DNA from 3 places in the Enterobacter sp. RHBSTW-00994 genome. Region 1 is predicted to be linked to each of the others. Evidence: predicted binding sites of a transcription regulator. Region 1 holds the regulator's gene; each other region holds the start of a gene.
What was found. The regulator LexA, encoded in region 1, represses DNA repair genes until DNA is damaged. The targets are predictions, from matches to a motif close to TNCTGTATGTACATACAGNA.
Positions count from the first base shown of each region.

Region 2: the regulator LexA is predicted to act here: its motif matches at 2,775-2,794, upstream of umuD (translesion error-prone DNA polymerase V autoproteolytic subunit).
Region 3: the regulator LexA is predicted to act here: its motif matches at 1,834-1,853, upstream of rmuC (DNA recombination protein RmuC).

Region 1 covers NZ_CP056199.1:276,660-281,641, forward strand. Annotated here, with positions in the region: gene plsB (glycerol-3-phosphate 1-O-acyltransferase PlsB) at 1-1,279, opposite strand, end outside; gene HV346_RS01285 (diacylglycerol kinase) at 1,434-1,802, shown strand; gene lexA (transcriptional repressor LexA) at 1,911-2,519, shown strand; gene dinF (MATE family efflux transporter DinF) at 2,584-3,903, shown strand; gene HV346_RS01300 (CsbD family protein) at 4,051-4,260, shown strand; gene zur (zinc uptake transcriptional repressor Zur) at 4,330-4,845, opposite strand; gene HV346_RS01310 (cupin domain-containing protein) at 4,961-4,982, shown strand, end outside.
Region 2 covers NZ_CP056199.1:2,107,530-2,112,511, forward strand. Annotated here, with positions in the region: gene HV346_RS10135 (glycoside-pentoside-hexuronide (GPH):cation symporter) at 1-224, shown strand, start outside; gene HV346_RS10140 (NagC family transcriptional regulator) at 214-1,230, shown strand; gene HV346_RS10145 (aminopeptidase P family protein) at 1,275-2,663, shown strand; gene umuD (translesion error-prone DNA polymerase V autoproteolytic subunit) at 2,814-3,248, shown strand; gene umuC (translesion error-prone DNA polymerase V subunit UmuC) at 3,232-4,494, shown strand; gene HV346_RS10160 (methionine synthase) at 4,834-4,982, opposite strand, start outside.
Region 3 covers NZ_CP056199.1:4,633,406-4,638,387, reverse strand. Annotated here, with positions in the region: gene HV346_RS22150 (dienelactone hydrolase family protein) at 1-739, opposite strand, end outside; gene udp (uridine phosphorylase) at 995-1,756, shown strand; gene rmuC (DNA recombination protein RmuC) at 1,897-3,354, shown strand; gene ubiE (bifunctional demethylmenaquinone methyltransferase/2-methoxy-6-polyprenyl-1,4-benzoquinol methylase UbiE) at 3,422-4,177, shown strand; gene ubiJ (ubiquinone biosynthesis protein UbiJ) at 4,191-4,796, shown strand; gene ubiB (ubiquinone biosynthesis regulatory protein kinase UbiB) at 4,793-4,982, shown strand, end outside.

The sequences.
Region 1 (4,982 bases):
CATAGCCAATGTAAATCGGAACCAGTGTGATAGGACGCGTTCCCCCACGCAGCATCGCCTGAATCGTCATCGACAGCGTGCCCGTCTTCGGATCGAGTAGACGCCCGGTACGGGAACGGCCACCCTCAACGAAATATTCAACGGAATAGCCGCGGCTGAACAGCTCGCCCAGATACTCACGGAACACGGTGGAATAGAGTTTGTTGCCCTTGAAGGTACGGCGAATAAAGAACGCACCCAGGCGGCGGAAAATCGGGCCCGCTGGCCAGAAGTTCAGGTTGATACCGGCAGCAATGTGCGGTGGAACCAGCCCCTGGTGATAAAGCACGTAGGAGAGCAGAAGGTAGTCCATGTGGCTGCGGTGGCAGGGCACATAGACAATTTCATGACCGTCGTGAGCCAACTGACGCACACGCTCTGCGTTATGCACGTTGATCCCCTGATAGAGACGGTTCCACGTGAAGCTCAGGATACGATCGGACAGACGAATCATCTCATAGGAGAAGTTCGCAGCGATCTCTTCCATCAGGGCGATGGCATTCTGTTGTGCTTTCTCGTGTGAAATCTTCTTGCTACGGGCTTCGTCTTCAACAGCGCGTGCTATGGCTTTGGAAGCCAGCAACTTGTTGAAAAGGTCCTGACGCGCCGGAAGGCGTGGGCCTACAGCAGCCAGACGTTGACGGGCAAAGTGCATACGCGCAACACGCGCCAGTTTTTGCGCAATGATTTTATCCGTACCGTGTTCGTCCGCCATTCGGCGCAGGGAGACGGAAGGGGAAAAACGCACGAAGCTATCACGGCCTAGCCATGACACCGCAAAGAATTTCTGGATGCCGTTAAGCATACGCAGCGGTGGGTTTTCTTCACCCTTTTCGCGCCCAGGACGACGACCAAACATCACCGACACCGGAACCATCTGAACATCCAGATCGGGGTTGCTGCGGTGCAGGTCGAGGTAATCATGGAACAGCTTGATGGACTCTTCTTTTGGCGTGTAATAGGTAAACACACGCGGTCCGCCGTGGATGAAGACATAGCGTGGCAACAATGTGCCATCAATTTCCAGCGGTTCAAGCGGATCGGGTAAGTCATGCGCCAGACATTGGGCGCGGAGCGTCAGCAAGTCAGCCTTCGAGTTGTAAGGCAAAACATACATAATAGGGCGAGAGGTATCGAGCCCTAATTCCAGCGCGGGTTCTGCTGGGATAGACTTGCTTTTTACCAGGACGCTTAATGGTAAATTAAGTAATTTGTAGTAAATTCGTGGCCAGCCGGACATAAACGATGTAAAGCCTCTGGTTAATAATGCAATTGCTGCGCAAGGATAACAGAAAGCGCGCAAAATTTCTGTTGTTACCCGTCATACTTCAGGCGGCAGTCAAATGGACTGCGGCTATAGTTACTGACGCTATTTCTCATAAAAGGTTCTTTTAATGGCCAATAATACCACTGGGTTAACCCGAATTATCAAAGCAGCTGGCTATTCATGGAAAGGTTTCCGCGCCGCCTGGATCAATGAGGCTGCTTTCCGTCAGGAAGGTATCGCCGCTATTGTCGCGGTGATTATCGCCTGTTTCCTTGATGTTGATGCTATCACCCGCGTTCTTCTTATTGGCTCGGTGCTTTTGGTGATGATAGTGGAAATTCTTAATAGTGCTATTGAAGCTGTGGTGGACCGTATTGGCTCTGATTTTCACGAGCTTTCTGGGCGTGCGAAAGATATGGGTTCCGCAGCGGTATTACTGGCGATTATTACCGCCATGATTACCTGGGGCACGCTTCTTTGGTCACATTTCCGATAAGCCTTCAGGAATAAGTAACTCCCTGGTTTTTTGTGCAGTTTTTGATTCCAAAATCACCTTTGACTGTATATACTCACAGCATAACTGTATATACACCCAGGGGGCGGAATGAAAGCGTTAACGACCAGGCAGCAAGAGGTGTTTGATCTCATCCGGGATCATATCGGCCAGACGGGTATGCCACCCACGCGTGCGGAGATCGCTCAGCGTCTGGGTTTCCGTTCTCCAAATGCTGCCGAAGAGCACCTCAAAGCGCTGGCACGTAAGGGCGTCCTGGAGATTGTTTCCGGTGCTTCACGTGGTATTCGCCTTTTGGTGGAAGAAGAAACCGGTATTCCGCTTGTAGGCCGAGTGGCTGCGGGCGAGCCTCTGTTGGCACAGCAGCATATCGAAGGCCATTACCAGGTTGATCCAGGCATGTTTAAACCAAGCGCTGATTTCCTGCTTCGCGTAAGTGGCATGTCAATGAAAGATATCGGTATTCTTGATGGTGACTTGCTGGCGGTACATAAAACGCAGGATGTGCGTAACGGGCAAGTTGTTGTCGCGCGTATCGATGATGAAGTGACCGTTAAGCGACTGAAAAAACAGGGTAATACCGTTCAGCTTCTGCCAGAAAATAGCGAGTTTTCTCCTATCGAAGTTGACCTTCGCGAGCAAAGTTTCTCTATTGAAGGCCTTGCCGTTGGCGTTATCCGTAACGGTGAATGGCTGTAATCTCTTCCTGACAGGCTGCGGTATCCCCGCAGCCTGACTTATTTTCCTGCCCCGGTATTTTCTCATGTCACTGCTGACTGCTTCAGATAAGGCGCTGTGGCGTCTTGCGTTGCCAATGATCTTTTCGAATATCACCGTTCCGTTATTGGGACTGGTGGACACGGCAGTAATTGGCCATCTGGATTCGCCGGTCTATCTGGGCGGTGTGGCGATTGGCGCGACAGCGACCAGCTTCCTCTTCATGCTGTTGCTTTTTTTGCGGATGAGTACCACGGGTCTTACCGCTCAGGCGTTTGGTGCGAAAGATCCGCTTCGTCTGGCGCGTGCTCTGGTTCAGCCATTGATTCTGGCGCTGGGAGCGGGTGCTGTGATCGTCCTGTTACGTGCTCCGCTAATCGATCTCGCATTGCATATTGTAGGAGGTAGCGAGGCCGTTCTCGAACAGGCTCGTCGCTTTCTTGAGATCCGCTGGCTCAGTGCTCCGGCCTCGCTGGCAAACCTGGTGTTGCTTGGCTGGCTGCTGGGCGTTCAGTACGCGCGTGCCCCCGTGATCCTGCTGGTGGTGGGAAATATCCTCAACATTGTGCTCGACCTGTGGCTGGTGATGGGGCTGCACATGAACGTGCAGGGGGCGGCACTGGCGACTGCCATTGCGGAGTACGGGACGTTCATCATTGGGTTATGGATGGTGTGGCGGGTGCTGAAAATGCGCGGTATCTCTCTGGCGATGCTGAAAGCAGCCTGGCGCGGCAATATCCGTAAACTCCTGGCGCTGAATCGCGACATTATGCTCCGCTCGTTCCTCCTGCAACTCTGTTTTGGTGCGCTCACGGTTTTCGGCGCGCGCCTTGGGCCAGAGATTGTGGCGGTTAATGCAGTACTGATGACGCTGCTGACCTTTACCGCCTATGCACTGGACGGCTTTGCCTATGCCGTTGAAGCCCACTCCGGGCACGCGTACGGTGCGGGGGAAAGCGGTCAGTTGCAGGATGTCTGGCGCGCGGCCTGCCGTCAGGCGGGGCTGGTGGCGCTGATCTTTGCGTTGATCTACGCCTTCCTGGGCGAACATATTGTGGGGCTATTAACGTCATTACCGGCACTGCGCGAACTGGCAGGCCACTACATCATCTGGCAGGTGGTACTACCGATAGTGGGGGTCTGGTGTTATCTGCTGGATGGCATGTTCATCGGTGCGACGCGTGGAGCGGAAATGCGCAACAGTATGGCCGTTGCCGCTGCTGGATTTGCACTGACGTTGCTCACGTTACCGTATCTGGGTAACCACGGGCTATGGCTGGCACTGGCGGTCTTTCTTTCCCTGCGAGGGTTATCACTGGCGGTTATCTGGCATCGCCACTGGCGGAATAACACCTGGTTTTCATAACGCCTTAAAATCTCCTGATGGTAAAAGATTCTGAATAAATTCTTAGATGCCACAGGCTCGACTAAAATTATTATCACGTCCAGCATGAAATGAAGGTTTCGGGCGACCCTTTTCACTATTGAATGACCGAACGATGAGGATGTGATGATGAATAAAGACGAAATCGGCGGCAACTGGAAACAGCTCAAAGGTAAAGCGAAAGAGCAGTGGGGTAAGCTGACTGATGATGATATGACCGTCATCGAAGGTAAACGCGATCAGCTTGTCGGTAAAATTCAGGAGCGTTACGGCTACGCTAAAGAACAGGCAGAGAAAGAAGTGGGTGACTGGGAAAAACGTAACGATTACCGCTGGTAAACAGGTTATACCCGTAAGTACAAGGATGTACTCCCTGTCGGCGGCTTTGAGCCGCCCTTTTCTATGCCGTCAGCGGGGTTTTTTCTTTACCAGAATCGAGTGGTCGTGGTGACATTCACCCTGATGCCGGCAGGACTCCACTTCTACGCAGTTTGAGCACAACCCGTGTGCTTCAATAACATTGTGACGCAGTGCAAAGCCCATTTTCGCTGCCAGCGTATGCATGATGTCTTCAACACCTTCCGCACACTCTTCCTTCACCACGCCACAGCGGTCGCAGATAAACATCGCAGAGGTATGGGTGGGCTGATCAAACAAGTAGCACAGAACATAACTGTTTGTTGATTCAACCTTATGCACAAAGCCTTGTTCCAGCAGGAAATCCAGCGCGCGATACACCGTTGGAGGCTTCGCCTGTGGTTCTGTTTCCCGAAGCAGGTCGAGCAAATCGTATGCACTGATCGCACCTTGCTGGAGGCTCATCAGCCTTAAGACTTCAAGGCGCTGTGGAGTCAGGCGCACATTGCGTTGGGCACACAGCTTTTCAGCTTGCGCTAACAGCTCTTGCGTTGTGGTCTTATCCATTTAGCACCTCGGATGTTGTAGGATCGAAAACCCTCACTCTACCATGTTCTGCTAAAAACACCGAGATCCGCCGGGCTGTGCTATACCTGACGCATCGCAATACAGGAAATAAATAATGAAAAGACCTGACTGTATCC
Region 2 (4,982 bases), 1.8 Mb from region 1:
ATGTGCTGGCATGGTATGGTTATCGGCCAGAAATGCACACCGTGGCGTTGCCGGATCACCTTCCGGCGTTTCGTTGGCTCTATATCTGGCTCCCGGCCTGTTGCCTGTTTTTGACGGCGGCTTTGCTGCAGTGTTATCGGCTGGATGAACAAAAAATGAGGGATGTTATGATGGCCGTTCGGGATGAGGCGGGTCGGAAAGAGGCGACACGACATGGATTATAAAAAACACATTCTCAATATTTTGCACAGTGAGCACGCGTCACGCGCGGAGATGACCCGGCGGGTTGGCGTCACCAAAGCCTACATTACCAAGCTGACATCACAGCTGTTGCAGGAAGGGTGGATTGAGGAGCGCGATATTAAAGATGTCGCCTTTGGTCGTCCGCAGCAACTTCTGGCCGTAAAAGGCGGACAAGCCTTTAGTATCAATATTATGCTGCGAAAGGGGAGTTTTCAGGGAACGCTTAACGATTACAACACCCAGGTTGATGCGCTTGCGACTCATGAATTTTCCCTGCCGGAAATGATGACGCCAGCCGAGTTGGTCATCCGCATTGCGGGTGGCATTAAAGCGCTGTGCGACGCCGCCGGGGTTGCGCAATCCCGCATCAACGTGGCCAGTGTAGCGCTACAGGGCGGGATTGAACATTTCACCGGTGTGGTACGTTATTGCCCGCTGTTTACGGACAATAACGTCAATCTGATGGCGCTTATTCAGGAGCATGTCGGGATCACCACCCGAATTTATAACATTGCTCATTGCACCAACTACCTGCTGGCAAAGCGATCGCCGGGATTATCGTATGTGGCCTTTATGCCAGGCTTTGGCAGCCTGGGATATGGCTACTGCACAAACGGTGTACCAGGGTTGGGTGAGAACGGTTTTTATCCGGAAATCGTACATTTACCGTATGAAGGCGGCATAGAACACGCCTTTAATGTCATTGAAGAGAACAAAGCAGAGACGGTGCTGACCACAGCGAAAGCACTCTACTTCGCCATTTGTTGCACTGCGCCCATTCATAACATCAAGCTGGCGATTGCCACTGGTGAATTGTTTGAAGATTACGGTGAAGAAGTCCTGCCGCGTGTTCAGGATATGCTGGATAACAACCCTAATCAGCATATTCGCGAAATTCGTCTCCGGCATGATAAAACGGGATATCACTATGGCGTGAAAGGGCTGGTCCAGCTCAGTTCAGACAGTATCACTGAGCAATTGGTTTGATGCCTTTCCACGACGGGCTTACATCAGAATTTGAGGTCAATAACATGGATTTTAGCGCACTTCATTTACAGGTTACGGCTGCGCCACCGGCGTTTCCGGGCGTTGCACCTGTCCCGCTTACCGACGCAACGATGCAGGAACGTAAGAACAATGTCCTGAAACGAATGGATGCTGAGGATTTTGACGCCATTATTGTGTATGCCGACAAAGAACACGGCAGCAACTTTGAGTACCTGACGGGGTTTATTCCCCGCTTTGAAGAGGGGTTGCTGGTGCTGGAGAAAAACGGTGACGCGACCGTGATCCTCGGCAATGAAAATCTGAAGATGGCGACATATTCCCGCCTGCCGGTCACGCTTAAGCACAGCCCGCTATTCTCGCTGCCTAACCAGCCGATGGAAAACGATAAACCCCTGAGTGTGCTGTTCGATGAAATTGGGTTGAGTGCCATGTCCCGCATTGGATTAGTCGGCTGGAAAATGTTTACTTCATCTCTGGCTGACAATAAGCAACTTTTCGATTTACCCTGGTTTATTGTCGACGCCATTCGCAACAGTATTTCGGCCAGTACGGTCCTGGAAAATGCCGCACATCTTTTTATTGGCGGAAATAAGGGTGTCCGGATCACCAATAACGCGAATGAGATTGCACATTATGAGTACGGCGCAAATCTTGCGTCAACCTGCATACTGAACGCGATGAATGCCGTGGAGCCGGGGATTCGCGAGGCGCAATTGGGCAGCTATCTCACGGCAGAAGGCCAGTACAATACGGTAGTAACGATTGCCGCTGCCGGGCAACGTTTTGAAAAGGCCAACCTTTACCCGACATATAAACCGGTGCAGCGAGGCCAGCCTCTTTCCATGACGACCGGTTTTAAAGGCGGGCTTTCCAGCCGGACTGGTTTTGTCATTGCTGATGAGAGCGAGTTGCCGGAAACGCAAAAAGACTATCTTGAACGCGTAGCGAAACCCTACTTTGGTGCTGTTGTTACCTGGCTCGAAACGATAAAAATTGGGATGAAGGGCGGGGAGATGTACTCCCTGATCTCGTCCGTTCTGCCGAAAGAAAAATATAGATGGCATCTGAATCCAGGGCATCTCAGCGCAGACGAAGAGTGGATGTCATCCCCAGTCTATAACGCCTCTACGGAAACCCTGAAAAGCGGAATGATCCTGCAGATCGATATTATTCCATCCGTCCCGGGGTACACCGGCATAAGCGCCGAAGAGAGTATCGCGTTGGCAGATCCTGCGCTTCAGAAGGAGATACAACACCTTTGGCCTGAGTTATGGGCGAGAATTGAAGCCAGAAAAAACTATATAAATAATGAGCTTAATATAAAGCTGAGCGACGATGTGATCCCACTGTCAAATACCGTGGCCTATTTGCGGCCTTTCTTACTGGCGAAAAATAAAGCCTTCACCTGTTAAACCCGCCACGGGCCGGATGAAATCCGGCTCTCTTTATCTGAATGTGTCGTTATTTCAGTGGGTTCTGTTTTTTGCGCCTGGAGAGTCTTGCAGGATAGCCTAAAAGCGTAATACTGTGTTTATATACAGTATCACGCAGGCAAGGCAATAATGAGCATCCTCTTTTCGTATCACGCCACTCAACTTATTGAGTTACCTCTTTTTTTAGAGCATGTGCCCTGCGGCTTTCCCAGCCCGGCACAGGATTACGTTGAAGATCGTCTCGATCTGAATCGGCTGGCAATAAAACATCCCAGCGCAACCTATTTTGTCAGAGTCAGTGGCGATTCGATGGTCGGGGCTGGGATCGGTGACGGCGATCTGCTGGTGGTTGATCGGTCGTTGACGGCGGTGCATGGCGACATTGTTGTAGCCTCCGTCGCCGGTGAATTTACGGTGAAGGAGCTACAAATTCGTCCAACCCTGAGGTTGCTTGCGCACAACAGGCATTATCAGCCTATTACGTTTCAGTCTGAAGAGGAGTTGCAGATCTTCGGCGTGGTCACCCATTCACTGAAGACACACAGACATGTTCGCGCTTGTTGATGTCAACAGCTTCTACGCGTCCTGTGAGACGGTTTTTCGTCCGGACCTTCAGGGAAAGCCTGTTGCGGTGGTATCTAACAATGACGGCTGCATTATTTCGCTTTCAGCAGAAGCAAAGCGACTCGGCATCAAAATGGGAGAACCGTTTTTTAAGGTAAAAGCAAATACCTATCCGTCCAGAATCAACTTTTTTAGTTCCAATTACACGCTGTATGCCGATCTTAGCCATCGAGTTATGCAGACGCTGGCCGATATCTCCCCGGCGATAGAAATTTACTCAATAGATGAAGCGTTTGTGAATGTTTCGGGTATCAGCAACTGCATTTCCCTGGCGGAATTTGGGCATAAAATGCGTAGCCAGGTCCGTCAAAATACCGGGCTCATCGTCGGCGTGGGGATTGCCCAGACGAAAACCCTGGCGAAGTTGGCAAATTTTGCGGCCAAGAAATGGCAAAGGACAGGGGGAGTGGTCGATCTATCAAATAAAGATCGCCAGCGAAAGCTGCTGGCGGTTGTGCCGGTGAGCGAAGTCTGGGGAGTGGGCAGGCGAATCAGTAAAAAGTTAAACGAGATGGGCATTACCACGGCGCTTGAACTGGCGGAAAGTTCATTGTGGGTCATACGTAAGCATTTTAACGTCGTTCTCGAGCGCACGGTGCGTGAGCTTCGTGGTGAGTGCTGTCTTGCGCTGGAAGAGTTTACGCCGACGAAGCAACAGATCATCTGTAGCCGTTCTTTTGGGCATCGCATTACGCACTATGCAGATATGCGCCAGGCCATTTGCGCCTATGCGGAGCGCGCATCGGAAAAGTTACGTGCCCAGCACCAGTTTTGCCGCTTCGTCAGTGTATTTATGCGCACCAGCCCACATGCTGAAAATGAAATTTATTACGGGAATCAGGCATCCGTAACACTGATGACCCCGACAAATGACACGCGGGACATTATTCGCGCCGCCACTGAGGGACTCGGAGGGATATGGAACGATGGGCATCGCTATATGAAGGCCGGTGTGATGCTGGCGGACTTTTTCAGTCACGGTGTCGCGCAGCTTAATCTGTTTGACGACAACCAGCCCCGCGCCAACAGTGCGGCTCTGATGGCCACCCTTGACCGCGTCAATGTCTCCGGGAAAGGAAAAGTGTGGTTTGCAGGGCAGGGAATTGAAAAATCCTGGGCAATGAAACGCGAAATGCTTTCCCCGTCTTATACCACACGTTTTTCCGATCTGCCTGTTGCGAAGTAAGAGAGGGTGTCGTTGCTAAACCGGTATGACTTGATCTTCCGGGAGGCATGGGTGAATAACCAATGCACGTATCAATGATTGTTCTGTAATGGGGTGGGTTTGATTGCTGAAATGAGAAAGGATGCGTAATGAATAACAGGGGGGGGCGATACACCCCCAGAGATTATCGTACACCGGTTGACAGCATTCTGGTGTTCGTAGGCGCGCAGTTAACCCGAATTCAGTGGAGAATGCCAAAGCAGAAGTGGAGGGACATACTGTCCTCCACGACGGGGGAGACATTCAACCGCGGAAATCAGCCCCATTTATCCGTTCGTGGAAAACAGGGTTTTGGTGTCGTTAGTTTGCCGAAAGTTCTTTCCGGACGATCTCTGCGCCTGCACTTAACGCATTCAGTTTGCCCGTGGAGACCCGACGAGGCAGGGGAGCCATGCCGCAGTTGGTCGATGGATAGAGTTTGTCGGCATCGACAAACTGAAGTGCTTTGC
Region 3 (4,982 bases), 530 kb from region 1:
CTTCGTGATAGCTCGCGCGATAGTCCGCGTTAAACGCGTGACCTGCTTCCGGATACACTACGATTTCCGCCTTCGCGTTTGCAGCACGGAGTGCATGGCGCATCGTCTCAATGGTATCAACGGGAATACTGGTATCCTCGCCGCCGTACAAGCCCAGCACAGGGGCGTTTAAATCAATGGCGACATCAACTGGTTGCTTAGGTGAGTTGAGCGTTTTCTCTCCCACCAGTTTCCCGTACCACGCCACGGCTGCTTTAAGCTGTGGATTGTGCGCGGCGTAGAGCCAGCTGATGCGTCCACCCCAGCAGAAACCCGTTACCATCAAACGATGGGGATCGCCGCCATTACGGGCAGCCCAGTTGGCAACATGGTCCAGATCGGCCAACACCTGTGCGTCTGGTACTTTGCTTACCAGATTATTGAACAGCGTCGGGATATCACCGTAATCATTGGGATCGCCCTGGCGGAAATAGAGTTCCGGCGCAACGGCAAGATAACCTTCCTGCGCCAGTCGACGGCACAGATCGCGAATATGTTCGTGGACTCCAAAAATTTCCTGAACCACGATCACGATAGGAAGAGGCCCCTCGGCTGATTTCGGGCGTGCGTGGTAAGCAGGCATATTGTCACCCTGCGAGGGTATAGATGTTTCACCTGCGCTGATGGCATCTTCCGGGGTTGAGATGATTGTTGAAGCATGCGGGGCCGCTGCAGGTGCAAAACGTGTTTTTTCAGTCATGGCATTCTCCGTACCAATGAGTTAACGCAAAGGTAAATATAGACACCAGGGTAACAACTCACAGTGCCCGAAACGGTCTATCTTTTGTGCAACACCTTACGATATAACTTGTTAATGTGATGTAAATCACTATTTTATGGAAATTAACTGCAAGCATTTTCATTCATGGTGATGTCAGTCACGAAATTAAGCCTGGTGCTTCTGTAAAGTACCGTTTTACTTCTTCTGACTAACCGACCCACAGAGGAGCCACCTATGTCTAAGTCTGATGTTTTTCATCTCGGCCTCACTAAAAATGATTTACAAGGGGCCACGCTCGCTATCGTCCCTGGTGACCCTGAGCGTGTGGAAAAGATCGCCGCGCTGATGGATAAGCCGGTTAAGCTGGCATCCCATCGCGAGTTCACCACCTGGCGTGCAGAGCTGGACGGTAAAGCCGTGATCGTATGTTCAACCGGTATTGGCGGCCCATCCACCTCTATCGCAGTGGAAGAGCTGGCACAACTGGGCATTCGCACCTTCCTGCGCATTGGGACGACCGGGGCTATCCAGCCGCACATTAACGTCGGTGACGTACTGGTGACGACGGCATCTGTGCGTCTGGACGGGGCAAGCCTGCACTTTGCACCAATGGAATTCCCGGCTGTTGCTGACTTCGAATGCACAACTGCACTGGTTGATGCAGCGAAAGCGATTGGTGCAACGACCCACATTGGCGTCACCGCCTCTTCTGATACCTTCTACCCAGGCCAGGAGCGTTACGACACCTTCTCTGGCCGTGTGGTGAGCCGTTTCAAAGGCTCAATGGAAGAGTGGCAGTCTATGGGCGTGATGAACTACGAAATGGAATCTGCAACGCTGTTGACGATGTGTGCGAGCCAGGGTCTGCGTGCCGGTATGGTGGCGGGCGTTATCGTCAACCGTACTCAGCAGGAGATCCCGAACGCAGAAACCATGAAACAAACTGAAAGCCATGCAGTGAAAATTGTGGTTGAAGCGGCTCGTCGTCTGATCTAATTCGCATTTCTGAGATAAAAGGCCGACATGTTCGGCCTTTTATTTTTTGCGTAGTGCCTCGCAGGAAAACCCTTTCAAACTGGACGTTTATACAGCACAATTCTATTTTGTGCGGGTAGTACGTTGATGCAGGGGGCATTGTGGATATCTCAATCCTGATTTATGCGGTGATTGCGCTGGTGGGCGTGGGAATAGGCTGGCTGATTTCCAGCTACCAGCACGCGCATCAGAAAGCCGATCAACTGGCAGAGCGTGAAGAGATGGTCGCAGAGTTAAGTGCGACAAAACAACAGCTTGCTCAAAGTTCTCACTGGCGTGATGAGTGCGAATTGCTCAACAATGAACTGCGCAACCTGCGCGATATCAACACCTCGCTGGAAGCCGATCTCCGTGAGGTAACCACCCGCCTTGAATCCACTCAACTGCACGCGGAAGACAAAATCCGCCAGATGATCAACAGTGAACAGCGCCTGAGCGAGCAGTTTGAAAACCTTGCTAACCGTATTTTCGAGCACAGTAACCGCCGCGTTGATGAGCAAAACCGCCAAAGTCTGAATGGCCTTTTGACGCCGCTGCGCGAGCAACTGGACGGTTTTCGTCGCCAGGTTCAGGACAGCTTTGGCCAGGAGGCGCGCGAACGCCACACGCTGGCGCATGAAATTCGTAACCTTCAACAGCTTAATGCTCAGATGGCGCAGGAAGCCGTCAATCTGACGCGTGCGCTTAAGGGTGATAACAAAACTCAGGGGAATTGGGGCGAAGTTGTCCTGACTCGCGTGCTGGAGGCCTCTGGGCTGCGAGAGGGCTATGAGTATGAAACCCAGGTCAGCATAGAAACGGATACGCGCGCGCGGATGCAACCCGATGTCATCGTACGATTACCGCAGGGCAAAGACGTTGTTATTGATGCCAAAATGACGCTGGTCGCCTATGAGCGTTATTTCAATGCCGAGGATGATTTCACGCGTGAGTCAGCGTTGCAGGAGCATATCGCTTCGGTGCGTAACCATATCCGGTTGTTGGGCCGAAAAGACTACCAGCAGTTGCCAGGGCTGCGTTCCCTGGATTATGTCCTGATGTTTATCCCGGTTGAACCCGCCTTCCTGCTGGCGCTCGACCGGCAACCAGAACTCATCACTGAAGCGCTGAAAAACAATATTATGCTGGTCAGCCCCACGACATTACTGGTGGCCCTGAGAACCATTGCCAACCTCTGGCGCTATGAGCACCAAAGCCGTAACGCGCAGCAGATTGCCGATCGTGCCAGTAAGCTGTATGACAAACTGCGTCTGTTTGTTGATGATATGTCTTCTGTTGGGCAAAACCTGGATCGTGCGCAGGACAACTACCGGCAGGCGATGAAAAAACTCTCTTCCGGGCGTGGGAATTTACTGGTGCAAGCAGAAGCATTCCGCAGCCTGGGGGTTGAGGTTAAACGCGAGATTAATCCGGATTTAGTCGAACAGGCGACCGCGCAGGACGAAGAATATCGGCTGCGCGAAGGGAGGGGCGAACAAAATTTAAACAGTGAAGGCAACGGTTTAGAGACAAAAATACCATCGTCTGAACCGAGTGATCGTCTCTTTGGTGGTGGTTGAATCGTAGGGCAAACGCGGCCAATCTGTTACACTTCACGAACATTTTACTGAACAAGCAGGCTCTGAGATGGTTGACGATTCACAAGACACGACGCATTTTGGTTTTCAGACTGTCGCCAAAGCACAGAAAGCTGACATGGTGGCTCACGTATTTCACTCCGTGGCGGCGAAATACGATGTGATGAATGATTTGATGTCATTCGGCATTCATCGCTTGTGGAAACGCTTCACTATCGATTGTAGCGGCGTGCGCCGTGGGCAAACGGTTCTGGATCTGGCTGGCGGTACGGGCGACCTGACGGCGAAATTCTCCCGCCTGGTGGGTGAAACCGGTCGTGTTGTTCTGGCTGATATCAACGACTCCATGTTGAAAATGGGTCGTGAGAAGCTGCGTAACATCGGTGTTGTGGGCAATGTTGAATATGTGCAGGCAAACGCCGAAGCGCTGCCGTTCCCGGACAATACCTTTGATTGCATCACCATCTCTTTTGGCCTGCGTAATGTTACAGACAAAGATAAAGCACTGCGCTCTATGTACCGCGTGCTTAAACCCGGTGGACGTTTGCTGGTGCTTGAATTCTCTAAACCGGTTATCGAGCCACTCAGCAAAGCCTACGATGCTTACTCGTTCCATATTTTGCCGCGCATTGGCGAGCTGGTTGCGAACGATGCTGAAAGCTACCGTTACCTGGCGGAATCTATCCGCATGCACCCTGATCAGGACACCTTAAAAGCGATGATGCAGGATGCTGCATTTGAAAACGTTGAGTACTTCAACATGACGGCGGGTGTCGTCGCGCTGCATCGCGGTTACAAGTTCTGAGTGGAGGTCTTCTGTGCCCTTTAAACCTTTAGTCACCGCAGGCATCGAGAATGCATTAAACGCCTTTTTATACCGCGCGCCTGCGTTAAAAATGGCGCGTCAGCGGCTCAGCGGGAAGGTACTGCGCATTGTATTAAAAGAGTTCTCGACACCGTTCGTACTGGTTTTCAGTGAGCGCCAGCTTGATGTCCTGGGTGAGTGGGAAGGTGAGGCCGATTGCTCGGTCATTACACATATGAGCGTGTTACCTAAGCTGCGTGACCGTCAACAGTTAACTGCGCTTATCCGCAGCGGTGAACTGGAAGTCGAAGGTGACATCCAGGTTGTACAGAACTTTGTTGCGCTCAGCGATCTTGCTGAATTCGACCCGGCGGAACTGCTTGCCCCGTATATCGGTGATATCGCTGCGGAAGGCCTCAGTAAAGTCTTTCAGGGTGGAACGACATTTTTGCGTAAAGGCATTCAACGGCAACAACGTTATGTGGCTGAAGTGCTTACTGAAGAGTGGCGTATGGCCCCAGGAGCACTGGAAGTGGCGTGGTTTGCAGAAGAGACTGCGGCTGTAGAACGTGCGGTTGATGCGTTGACCAAACGGCTGGAAAAACTGGAGGGCAAATGACGCCTGGTGAAATTCGGCGCCTCTATTTTATCGTTCGCACCTTTTTGAGTTATGGGCTCGATGAGCTTATCCCCAAGATGCGTATCACGCTGCCACTGCGGATCTGGCGACGGATGTTGTTCTGGATGCCGAATCGACATAAAGAGCAGCCGCTGGGCGAGCGCTTAAGACTGGCATTACAGGAGC